Regions from separate parts of the Bacillus pacificus genome, predicted to be linked through region 2. Evidence: riboswitches for the same ligand, from Rfam matches in the RefSeq annotation. Region 2 holds a riboswitch; each other region holds the start of a gene.

Region 1 (4,293 bases), 770 kb from region 2:
AAGCATCGTGTCTGGTAACGTCTTTAAAGCGGGGGCAACAGCAGTTGTTGCTATTTTCGGTATCGCTTGGATGGGAGATACTTTCTTTAACGGAAACTTAAATATGATTCAAGGATCAATTCAGCATCTAGTAACAAGTGCGCCATGGCTATTTGCCATCGCATTATTCATTCTATCTATTTTACTATATAGCCAAGCCGCAACAGTACGTGCTTTAATGCCTCTTGGATTATCACTCGGTATTCCACCGGCACTACTGATCGCGATGTTCCCTGCAGTAAATGGATATTTTTTCATTCCAAACTACGGAACAATCGTTGCTGCCATTAACTTTGATCGTACTGGTACAACCAGCATTGGTAAATATGTTTTAAATCATAGCTTTATGATTCCAGGACTAATCGCAACATTCACTTCTATCGGAATTGGAATGCTCTTAATTTCAATTATGTTTTAAAGAAAAAGCACAAACCCAAAGTTTTAAAGGGTTTGTGCTTTTTTAATCAAACGTTTGTTTAAATATTTTTAACTGTCCATTCTTCCATTATGTTCTTTAATATTTGTGTGAAGTCCCCTTCTTACTCACTTCCTCTACTAGCTTCTTCGTACTTTCATACGCAGATTCAGCTAAACTAATCGCTGAAATAACTGAAACACCGTCCGCACCTGCTTCTATAACCGAAGCGGTATTTTCAATTGAAATGCCTCCAATTCCGACAATAGGTATTGTAATTCCTTGTTCTCTAAAATGAGCTAAACCTTTCGTTCCTTGCACCGCTTTCGTATCTTTTTTCGTACTCGTTGTGAAAATAGGGCCAACACCTAAATAATCCGCTCCGTTTTCAATTGCCCAGCGCGCTTCTTCAATTGTATGTGTAGATACACCGATAATTTTATCCCCCATTTTTTCACGAACAGAAGTAATTCCTTCATCCTCTTGCCCTACATGCACACCATCCGCATCTAACTCAAGTGCTAGTTCCACATCATCATTTACGATGAATGGTACACCATACTCCTTACAAATTGCTTGTAATTCTTTTGCGAAACAAATACGTTCTTCTCCTGTTAAAGCCCCTTCTCCCTTTTCACGAAATTGAAAAATTGTTATACCGCCTTCAAGTGCATCTTTCAATATTTGTAGTGGATCCTTCGTACAATTGTTACTTCCCATAATAAAATATACGGATAACAACCTAGACATTTCTGCCTTTGAAATACGCGACATTTATTTTCCCTCCTTACTATATAACCTCAATCTTCCCATACTTCTCTATATCACCCGAAGTGGTATTCGCTAACTGATTTAAAAATTCAATTTGGAAACTACCAGGTCCTTTTTCTACTGTCTTAGCAGCTGCTAGTTCCGCGGCTACACCATAAAACGTTAATGCCGCTATCGCTGCCTTTACATAATCCTTTTCTACCGCTACAAATGCTCCTATTACAGAAGTTAGCAAACAACCAGTTCCCGTAACTTTTGTTAAAATAGAGTGACCATTTTGAATAACAATCGTTCGCTCTCCATCTGTAACAACATCTTCTTCTCCAGTAATTACTGCAACTGTATTTAGTTCATCTGCTGCCTGCTTTGCAATACTTACGACATTACCATTTCCAGCACCAGCGTCTACCCCTTTAATTTCCCATCTCTCATTAATTACGTTCGCTATTTCAGCTGCATTTCCGCGAATAATCGCTAATTCAATTTCAGCCGGAATATGTCTCGCAACTTCTGTTCGATACGACGTTGCTCCTGCGCCAACTGGATCAAACAGTACTGGTACATTGTTCACATTTGCAGATTTACCAGCAAGTAACATCGCTTCTACTTCTTCAGGACGAAGTGTCCCCATATTTAATACTAGCGCTCCAGCAATGCTAGCCATTTCTGCCACTTCTTCTTTTGCATACGCCATTACAGGCGATGCCCCTAACGCTAACAAACCGTTAGCTGTAAAATTTGTTACAACAACATTTGTAATATTATGAACGAGCGGATTAGATTCTCTCACCAAATCCACTACTTTACTAATTTCTTTCATATTCATCCTTCTCATCTCCTAACTATAGTTATGGGAGATACACAAAAAGGCACTTTGCGCGTACGCAAAGTGCCTGAACATGTGCTTTTACACTCTCCCTACGCTGGCATTATCCAACAGGTTCAAATGGTCAATGACGGACTAGTCATACTCTCAGTTTGTATCCACAAACTCCCATGTGTTTAGTATTCATCTACTTCAAAGTCTACTCTTATTCTAGTAAAATAACAAGTTCTTTACTTTTCTATTTCTCACAGTCTCATCATGGTGCATATTATATTCTGTCACGATCATTCACTTTCAAACAGATGTTATCCCATTAAAAAACGTTCAAATCTGGAGCGAAACTGAATCTCAAGAAGATGTATGCTATAGTTAACGTATGGAAATTTGAAAGGATGTTTTAAATATGTCAAAAAGCGTTGTAATCGCTGAAAAGCCTTCCGTTGCACGTGATATTGCTCGCGTACTGAAGTGCGATAAAAAAGGAAATGGCTATCTTGAAGGTAGTAAATATATTGTAACTTGGGCTTTAGGTCACCTTGTTACATTAGCAGATCCAGAAAGCTATGATGTGAAATATAAAAAGTGGAATTTAGAAGATTTACCTATGCTACCTGAGCGTTTGAAATTAACGGTTATTAAACAAACTGGGAAACAATTTAATGCTGTAAAAAGTCAGCTACTTAGAAAAGATGTAAATGAAATTATTGTAGCAACAGACGCTGGGCGTGAAGGAGAATTAGTCGCTCGTTGGATTATTGATAAGGTTCGAATTAACAAACCAATTAAACGTCTATGGATTTCATCTGTTACTGATAAAGCAATTAAAGATGGTTTCGCAAATTTAAAACCAGGTAAAGCATATGACAATTTATACGCTTCAGCAGTTGCACGTTCAGAAGCTGACTGGTATATCGGTCTTAACGCGACTCGCGCTTTAACAACTCGCTTTAATGCCCAGCTAAACTGTGGCCGTGTGCAAACACCTACTGTCGCTATGATCGCTAATCGTGAAGATGAAATAAAGAACTTCAAAGCTCAAACTTACTACGGCATCGAAGCTCAAACGACAAATCAATTAAAACTAACTTGGCAAGATGCAAATGGCAATAGCCGCAGTTTTAATAAAGAAAAAATTGATGGTATTGTAAAAGGTTTAGATAAACATAATGCTACTGTTATGGAAATTGATAAAAAACAGAAGAAATCATTCTCTCCTGGTCTTTACGATTTAACTGAATTACAACGTGATGCAAATAAAAAGTTCGGTTACTCTGCGAAAGAAACATTAAACATTATGCAGAAATTGTATGAACAACATAAAGTGCTAACATACCCTCGTACAGATTCGCGTTACATTTCATCTGATATCGTTGGAACACTTCCAGAACGTCTAAAGGCGTGCGGCGTTGGGGAATATCGTCCTTTAGCACATAAAGTATTACAAAAGCCTATCAAGGCTAATAAATCATTTGTTGATGATAGTAAAGTAAGCGATCACCACGCAATTATTCCGACAGAAGGATACGTTAACTTCTCAGCCTTCACAGATAAAGAACGTAAAATTTATGATTTAGTTGTAAAACGTTTCTTAGCTGTTTTATTCCCAGCATTCGAATACGAACAACTAACGTTACGCACAAAGGTCGGCAATGAAACATTCATTGCACGCGGAAAGACAATTTTACATGCCGGTTGGAAAGAAGTATATGAAAATCGCTTTGAAGATGATGATGTAACTGATGACGTAAAAGAACAACTTTTACCTCGCATCGAAAAAGGCGATACATTAACTGTAAAATTAATTATGCAAACATCAGGTCAAACGAAAGCACCTGCACGTTTTAACGAAGCGACTTTACTTTCAGCAATGGAAAATCCTACAAAATATATGGATACGCAAAATAAACAACTTGCTGATACGCTAAAATCAACTGGTGGATTAGGTACTGTAGCAACGCGTGCTGATATTATCGACAAGCTATTCAATTCATTCTTAATTGAAAAACGCGGTAAAGATATTCATATTACTTCAAAAGGCCGTCAGTTACTTGATTTAGTACCAGAAGAGTTAAAATCACCTACATTAACTGGTGAGTGGGAACAAAAGCTAGAGGCAATTGCAAAGGGTAAACTGAAAAAAGAAGTATTCATTTCCGAAATGAAAAACTATACGAAAGAAATTGTTTCTGAAATTAAATCGAGTGATAAAAAATATAAACATGACAATATTTCAACAAAGTCT
Region 2 (4,293 bases):
AAGCGACTCCTTACGAGGCAATTTTGAAGTTTGATGTATTATCAGCAACGGGAACAGCAATTTTAATTGCTTGTCTCATTTCCATGCTGATTTTGAAAATGAGTGTAAAAGATGCAGTGGTAACATTTAAAGAAACTTTAAGTGAACTTAAAATGCCAATTTTATCTATTGGATTTGTATTAGGATTTGCATTTATCGCAAACTATTCTGGGCTATCTTCTACACTAGCATTGGCACTAGCAGGAACTGGCGGACTATTCCCGTTCTTCTCACCATTCTTAGGATGGATTGGCGTATTCTTAACAGGGTCTGATACGTCAGCGAATGCATTATTCTCAAATTTACAAGCAATTACAGCGCAGCAAGTCGGTGTATCTGAAGTACTCCTCGTTGCAGCGAATACAACGGGCGGTGTAACCGGAAAAATGATTTCTCCACAATCGATTGCCATTGCTTGTGCAGCAGTTGGACTTGCTGGGAAAGAATCAGATTTATTCCGGTTTACAGTAAAGCATAGTTTGTTCTTCGTAATAATTGTGGGGATTATGACTTATGTTCAGGCTTATTATTTAACTTGGATGATTCCGTAAGTGGAATATTATAAATAAAAACAAGCGATTTTAAATGAATCGCTTGTTTTTATTTATATACAAAGAGTTAAAAAACATTGAAATTTTAACTCTTTGTATATAAAATGATTCTTAAAAATAAAATTATGTATGGATATAGATTTTTGGAACGATAATATAATGGAGGAGTGAGTAATATGTATGAAAGGTTATCTAAGATTTATTATAAGGACTCTTCTGATTATCAAGCAGAATACGAAAAGCGTATTAATAGTTATGGAACTGTAAGGCTTCCTTTTAGAATTAAGCCACTAAAAAGTAGCGATGAGTTTGAGTGCTTCTATGTCAATCACATGGAATTAGATATTCTTCATGAACAAATTATTAAACAAAGTAATGAAATTCAATTTGTTGCCGATAAATTACCTCCTATTGCAATTAGACAATATATTCAAGCAAAGTTAGTAGATGAATTAATAAGTACTAATGAAATTGAAGGTGTACAAAGTACCAGGGCTGAAATGACTGATGCGATGGCTGTAAGAGAAAAAAAAGCAACAAAAACTCAAAAAAAGGTTAGACATTTGAGCTTGGTAAATTCGTATTTTAAATTGCTTTCGGATAAAAATAGTAAAATTACTAGCTTAGAACAAATTAAAGAAATATATGACTCCCTAGTAAAAGATGAAATAAAAGAAGAAGATCAATTAGATGGAGAAATGTTTAGAAGGGGACCAGTAGATGTAGTAACTTCTACTCAAAAAGTGATCCATAAGGGAGTCTACCCGGAGATACTTATACAAAATTCATTAAAAGACTTAATAAAATATTTAAATGAATATAATGCACCGATGTTATACAAAATTGCAGTAACACATTATTATTTTGGATATATACATCCTTTTTATGATGGGAACGGGCGTACCTCCAGGTATATTGCTAGTATGTATTTAAAAGAGGAATTAGATCAATTAACAGCACTTACTTTATCCTATTCGACTAATAAGTTGAAGCAGTATTATTATGATATTTTTAATGAGAGCAATAATCACTTAAATAAAGGTGAATTAACGTTTTTCTGCCAAACATTTTTTTCTATTGTGTATCAAGCACAAGAAGACATATTGGAAGATTTAGCGGAAAGGGTTGAAAAAATAGGTCAATTGCATCAATTGATAAACGAACTTGAAGAATTAGATTCTCTGTGTCAGGATATTCTTTTTGTCATTGGTCAAGACTATATTTTTGGCTTAGAAGGAGAAGGAATTGAGAAATCTGTATTGATTAAGGGGTTAGATGTGACAAAGTATAAAGTTGATAAATCTTTGAAGCAACTAAGAGAACAAAATTTAGTTATAAACACGAAGAATAATCCAGTAAAAGTTACGTTAAGTAGTAGATTATCAGATCAACTTTAGTTAAATCGAAAATTAATCAGTTTTCATTTTTCAGATTATCGTGTATGATGAGAAAGTATTGAAAATTAAATCAGTGATAAACTAGGGGTGCCTAACGTATGCGTAGGCTGAGAGAGAAGCGCGTGAACTTCTTAACCCTTTGGACCTGATCTGGCTCGTACCAGCGTAGGGAAGTTAACGGCTTTACATAATGATGTCTTTTATGAGCCAGGTCCTTATTTTTTTATGGACCTGGCTCTTTTTATTTTGGCATACGCTGGCCATATCTCGTCCTTGTCACGTACAGGGGGGCAACAAAGGTTATGAAACAGTCTGTTTCAGCTGAGCAAATTGAATTGAAATCGAGTTTACCAGGAAGTAAGAAAGTGTATGTGGATGGACCACGCGAAGGTATGAAGGTGCCGATGCGTGAGATTGAACAAAGCGATACAAACGGCGTTCCGAATCCGCCAATTCGTGTGTATGATACGAGCGGTCCTTATACGGATCCAGAGTATAAAGTGGAGTTAGAAAAGGGGTTGCAGGCGCCGCGCCACTCTTGGATTCTAGAGCGCGGGGATGTAGAAGCATACGAAGGGCGCGAAGTGAAACCAGAGGATGACGGTGTGAAGGTGGCTTCAAAACATACACCTGTTTTCCCGCAGATGGATCGCAAACCGCTTAGAGCGAAGCAAGGTGCAAATGTTACGCAAATGCATTATGCACGTAATGGCATCATTACGTCTGAGATGGAATATGTTGCGATTCGTGAAGGAGTAGAGCCGGAGTTTGTTCGTAAGGAAATTGCGGAAGGTCGCGCTATTTTACCAGCGAATATTAACCATCCTGAAGCAGAGCCGATGATTATCGGACGTAATTTCCACGTGAAGGTTAATGCAAATATCGGAAACTCTGCTGTATCTTCTTCTATTGCAGAAGAAGTAGAGAAGATGACGTGGGCTACTCGCTGGGGTGCAGATACAATTATGGATTTATCTACAGGTAAAAACATTCATACGACACGTGAGTGGATTATTCGTAACGCGCCTGTACCAGTTGGAACTGTACCAATCTATCAAGCTCTTGAAAAGGTAAACGGAATTGCAGAAGATTTAACGTGGGAAGTGTATCGTGATACGTTAATTGAGCAAGCGGAGCAAGGCGTAGATTACTTTACGATTCACGCTGGTGTATTACTTCGTTACATTCCCATTACTGCAAAGCGTACGACAGGTATCGTTTCGCGTGGTGGTTCAATTATGGCGCAGTGGTGTTTATTCCATCATAAAGAAAACTTCCTATACACTCATTTTGAAGAGATTTGTGAAATTATGAAGCAGTATGATGTTTCGTTCTCTCTTGGAGATGGATTACGTCCAGGTTCGATTGCAGATGCAAATGACGAAGCGCAGTTCTCTGAGCTTGAAACACTTGGTGAATTAACGAAGATTGCTTGGAAACATGATGTGCAAGTTATGATTGAAGGGCCTGGGCATGTACCGATGCATTTAATTAAAGAAAATATGGAGAAAGAGCTTGATATTTGTCAGGGGGCGCCATTCTATACACTTGGGCCGTTAACGACAGATATTGCACCAGGTTATGACCATATTACATCCGCAATTGGAGCTGCGATGATTGGCTGGTTTGGAACAGCGATGCTTTGTTATGTAACGCCGAAAGAACATTTAGGTTTGCCGAATAAAGATGATGTACGCGAAGGTGTTATTACGTACAAAATCGCTGCGCATGCAGCTGATCTGGCGAAAGGGCACAAAACGGCTCATCAGCGTGATGATGCACTTTCAAAAGCTCGTTTTGAATTCCGTTGGCGCGATCAATTTAATTTATCTTTAGATCCTGAACGTGCAATGGAGTATCACGATGAAACATTGCCAGCAGAAGGTGCGAAAACGGCTCATTTCTGTTCCATGTGTGGACCGAAGTTTTGTAGTATGAGAATTTCACATGATATTCGTGAATATGCAAAAGAAAATGATTTAGAAACGACAGAAGCAATTGAAAAAGGAATGGAAGAGAAAGCGAAAGAATTTAAAGAAACGGGTAGTCATTTATACCAATAACACGTTACACCTCTTTACTTGATTGATCACACTGTAGTACCTAACTTAAATATAGAAGAAGCCCGCTTTGCTAAGACGGTAGCAAAGCGGGCTTCTGTTGTTTATCCTGCTATTTGCGGGCAGTGAGACCCCTCACTGATTAAAGTTTCACTTTATAAGGCGAAGAAGAGATGTACCCAATAGAATAAGAGGAATAATGTGACGACTGTTGTGAGCGGGATAACAATAAGGGATACACTTAAA
Region 3 (4,293 bases), 780 kb from region 2:
AACCATTTTTGACTTTCTTGTACTAACTCTTTATTTACATCTGGAACGGCTTTAATTAAAATATCAGCAGCTTCTTTCGGTTCTTTAATTGCAAAATTATACCCCTCTGTCGTTGCACTCATAAACTTTTTCACAAAGTCTTTATCTTGCTTCGTATGTTTTTCACTCGTAATAATAACAGGACTATAGAAATCAAGCGCTGGGTCTAAGTCTTTCACCATAATCGTATTTAACTCTTTTCCTTGGCGCTTCGCTTCAATACCGTCCCATCCGTAATATATCCATTCAAAGTCTGCATCACGACCAATTGATTTAAAGAAATCTGTTTGTCCTAAGATGATTTTTTCCACTTTATTAAAATCGGCTTGATTTTTCTCCATAATTGTCTTTAATGTAGCTTCTTCCGCTGGTCCTCCCCAGCCACCATAACGTTTACCTTCAAAATCTTTCGGCGAATTCATGTTATCTTTCTTAAGCGATGCAAAAGCTGAAGTATTATGCTGAATAATCGCTCCTACTGATACAACAGGAATACCTTCCACACGAGCCAACGTTACATTTTCTTGCGCGCTTATTGCGAAGTCAGCTTTTCCTGAAGCTATCATTTGCTCTGCCGTCACATTATCACCAGGCTGAATAATTTCTACATCTAAGCCTTGCTTTTTATAATAATCTTTCGCTTTCGCTACATATAAGCCAGTATGATTCGTATTTGGAAACCAATCTAGCACTACTTTTACTTTTTGATCTTTACTTGCACTTTCTTCTTTCTTCGCCGGATTACATCCAGCCACACCTACCGCTAATAAGGCAGCCAACATAACTTTTAAACCTTTTTTCATTTTCTGCCGTCCTTTCTATATATCCATGGTGCTGTTATTCTTGCCATAAACTCCACGATAAAATACAGACATAATGTCACCATAACAATAATTGCTGCAACACCAAATACTCGGGCTGTTAAAAAGGATTTCGTAGCCCTTGTAAGCATAACTCCTAATCCTTCACTGGCACCGAGCCATTCTCCAATAATCGCTCCCATTAGGCTATATGTAACTGCAATTTTTAAACCGGAGAAAAAGTATGGAAGCACTGCTGGAAACTTTACTTTCTGGTAAACTTGCCATTTCGTTGCCTTCATCGTTTGCAACAACTTCAACATATTTTTATCTACCGTTTGAAAACCTTCTAAAATGCTAAGCGCAATCGGGAAGAAACAAACGAGTATGACTACCATTACTTTCGGTAGCATTCCATATCCAAACCAAATAATAAATAACGGTGCAAGTACAACGATTGGAATCGTTTGCGAAATAACAAGCAACGGATTTATTAAAATACGAAATAAAGGGATAACGTCCATAAGAATTGCAATGCTTGTCCCAATTAAAATCGCAAAGAAAAGTCCAATTATAACCTCTTGCAGCGTCTGCATCGTATTCGGTAATAGTAAATCTTTCATTCCAATTAATTCTTGAACAATGGCAGAAGGCTTCGGTAAAATCCACGGTTCAATTTTAAATAATGAAACAGATCCTTCCCATATCGCAATGAGAAGGATAAGCCAAATTGCTGTAATTATTTTAGATTGCTTCTGGTTTTGCATATTCATCACGGTACTTCCAAACTTTTTCATCTATCGTTACACCAGTGCTTGGACGATAATGGATTTTAATAGAAGTAATCACTTCTTCTGCTCCAGCATCCACACAAGCTTGTTGTGCCCGTTTAATGATATCAAGAAGTACATCTAATTCTCCTTCCAGCGTTGTTTCCATTGCCCCTACTTCATAACGAACTCCCGATTGTTGTACAACCTCAATCGCTTTATCAACAACAGAATACACGTCTTTGTTCTTTGCTTGTGGTACTACTGAAAACGAAATTGTAACTTGTTGTGACATAGTAAAATCCCCCTTATGAAATTAAATTTTAAAACAAGAAAAGGCTTTCCTACTGCGTAGGAAAGCCTTGTATGCAAGTTATTATAGAATAACATATGCTACATCACTTTAAGTAACTCCCTACGCTGGCATTATCCAGATCAGGTTGAGGGTCGATGTTTGCTCACATCCTCTCAGCCAATTGGCTCCCCGGTCCTTAATTCGTTTTCATTGTAGCATGATTTATTTTATTGAACAAACAAAAGCATGTATAATCATTTCATTTAACTTTTGAATTCCCCAATTAACTCTTGTAGCTCCTGTGAGAGCCAGCTTAAAGAACTGGCTAATTCAGCAATATCCTGTACAGACATTTCCTGTTCTTTCATACTTTCTTCAACATTACTACTACTATTCGCATACTTATTTGCAATAAGTGATAGTTCATTTACAACACGAACAATATTTTGGCTATTTTGCAATATATTATTTGAATTGCTAGAAACAACTCCAACTTGATTGGTAACAGTTTGTGCTGATTTCGAAATTTTTTCAAAGAAAGCACCACTACTTTCAACAAGTTTCATTCCAGACTCTATTTCTTTTGAGGTTTTTTGCATTGAAACAACAGCTTCTTCCGTTCCGGCTTGTGTTTCCCCTATTAATTTTGCTATATCTTTTGCTGATGCTTCCGTCTGCTCTGCTAATTTACGCACTTCATCAGCAACAACGGCAAATCCCTCTCCAGTTTCCTCAGCACGTGAAGCTTCAATAGTAGCATGTAAAGCTAGCGAATTCGCTTGATTTGAAATACTTGTAATTACAGTTACAATATCACTAATTTCTTTTGATCTTACTTCCAAAGAATAAATGATAGAAGATAAATCTTGTACTGCATTTTGTATTATGTTCATTTGATTCATCGTCTGTTCAATAATACCATTTCCTTTTTCTGAATGATGCTTCGTACCTTCAGACTCTTTCGTCATTTGTTTTGCAATATTAGTGATCTCTTCCATCCTATCTTCCATTTCATATACAATATCTAAATACTTTGGTACTGACGTTTCTTGCAATTGAACGCCAGCCCTTAACTCAACTATAGAACTTACGATTCCTTGGACTGCCATGCTATTTTCTTTCGTACTCACTGACAATTCTTGTGAAGATGCGGAAACCTGTTCTGCTGTCTGCTTTACTTTATCTATAATTCCTTTAAACTTCTCGATGGTATTATTAAAATACGCATTAATAATACCAATATCATCTGGTCTTTCCTCTAATTTAATACTTAAATCACCTTCACCAACTCTGCGTAATCCTTCACGTAAATCCCGCAATGGAGCAAGTGCGTTACGTACGATTAAGAATTGAATAACAGTTGCAATTAAAACAGAAATACAAATAAACATTAAACCTTGTATAATGAATTTTTCCTTTGTAATAGGAACAATAGAGGCATCTACATCGGCAGCAACAATTGCCACAATATTTCCGTCTCCATCTTTAATTGGCTCTAATATCGTTACCCATGTTCCTAATACGTCCTCATATACTTCTGTCATATTTGCCTTTTTCGTGCTCATTACCTTATCGTATGCTTTCATCCAAAGATCTGGTTGTTTATAATATTCTCCCGGCCTTACTTCAACAACATTTGCTAACTCTGTAGACAAATCGACGATTAGTAACTCACCTTTTTCGTTTTCTTTTGCTCCAACAATATAGATTTGTCCAACGCTATTCAATTCTTCCGTTGCTTCATCTAATTTCTCTGTTAACTTCTCTCTCTTTTCTCTTTGTGCTACTGGGTCTTTTGTAACATCTCTCACCATTTGTTCGTCTAATTTATGTAATACCGTATCTCCTGTTTCAAAGGAATGCCTTTCAAATATAGACATCATGCTATTTTGAAACATGTTAAAACTTAACGCTCCCATAGTACCAACAAGCGTCAAAATAACTAGCACAGTTAACAATACATTCTTTTGAAGAAATGATAGCTTGTGCCAATATTTTTTCATCAACATCACCTTTCTTAATTAACTTAATATAAAGGAAAACTATTAAAATAGAAACCTTATCAACAGCTGATAAGGTTTCTCATTTGTTCGCAAATAAAAAAAAGACCAATGAAAAAGCATTGGTCAAGACCAACCCTATCCGTCCGGTAACTGGCTAGCGTAGCCTTTCGGCCTTAGCTCCTGTAGTTTTGCGTCCTAATGTTTCCACCAGTTTGCCTTTCTCGCTGAACGAGTTGAACGATATGGGAGTTCTATGAGAATTACATTGTTCTCTATCAAAGATTACAACATAAAAATTAAAATGTCTACCTATTTAGAGATGCAAATGCAAAGTTTTAATGTATTATTTTTTCGAAATAATTTAACAAAGTACGTGAATGTTACAT

What was found. Region 2 has a riboswitch for thiamine pyrophosphate ahead of thiC (phosphomethylpyrimidine synthase ThiC). Riboswitches for the same ligand answer to the same signal wherever they lie in the genome.
Region 1: linked by a shared signal. The riboswitch ahead of thiM (hydroxyethylthiazole kinase) and the one ahead of thiC (phosphomethylpyrimidine synthase ThiC) in region 2 are both predicted to bind thiamine pyrophosphate.
Region 3: linked by a shared signal. The riboswitch ahead of LMD38_RS23955 (MTH1187 family thiamine-binding protein) and the one ahead of thiC (phosphomethylpyrimidine synthase ThiC) in region 2 are both predicted to bind thiamine pyrophosphate.

What each region holds. Positions count from the first base shown of each region.
Region 1 is NZ_CP086328.1:4,641,429-4,645,721, forward strand. It holds gene LMD38_RS23965 (anaerobic C4-dicarboxylate transporter family protein) at 1-457, shown strand, start outside; gene thiE (thiamine phosphate synthase) at 554-1,228, opposite strand; gene thiM (hydroxyethylthiazole kinase) at 1,245-2,060, opposite strand; TPP riboswitch at 2,124-2,233, opposite strand; gene topB (DNA topoisomerase III) at 2,455-4,293, shown strand, end outside.
Region 2 is NZ_CP086328.1:162,482-166,774, forward strand. It holds gene lldP (L-lactate permease) at 1-590, shown strand, start outside; gene LMD38_RS00745 (Fic family protein) at 767-1,987, shown strand; TPP riboswitch at 2,061-2,176, shown strand; gene thiC (phosphomethylpyrimidine synthase ThiC) at 2,290-4,050, shown strand; gene LMD38_RS00755 (arsenic transporter) at 4,203-4,293, opposite strand, start outside.
Region 3 is NZ_CP086328.1:4,636,155-4,640,447, forward strand. It holds gene LMD38_RS23945 (ABC transporter substrate-binding protein) at 1-842, opposite strand, end outside; gene LMD38_RS23950 (ABC transporter permease) at 839-1,612, opposite strand; gene LMD38_RS23955 (MTH1187 family thiamine-binding protein) at 1,584-1,904, opposite strand; TPP riboswitch at 2,005-2,106, opposite strand; gene LMD38_RS23960 (methyl-accepting chemotaxis protein) at 2,168-3,907, opposite strand; cyclic di-GMP riboswitch class I at 4,050-4,134, opposite strand.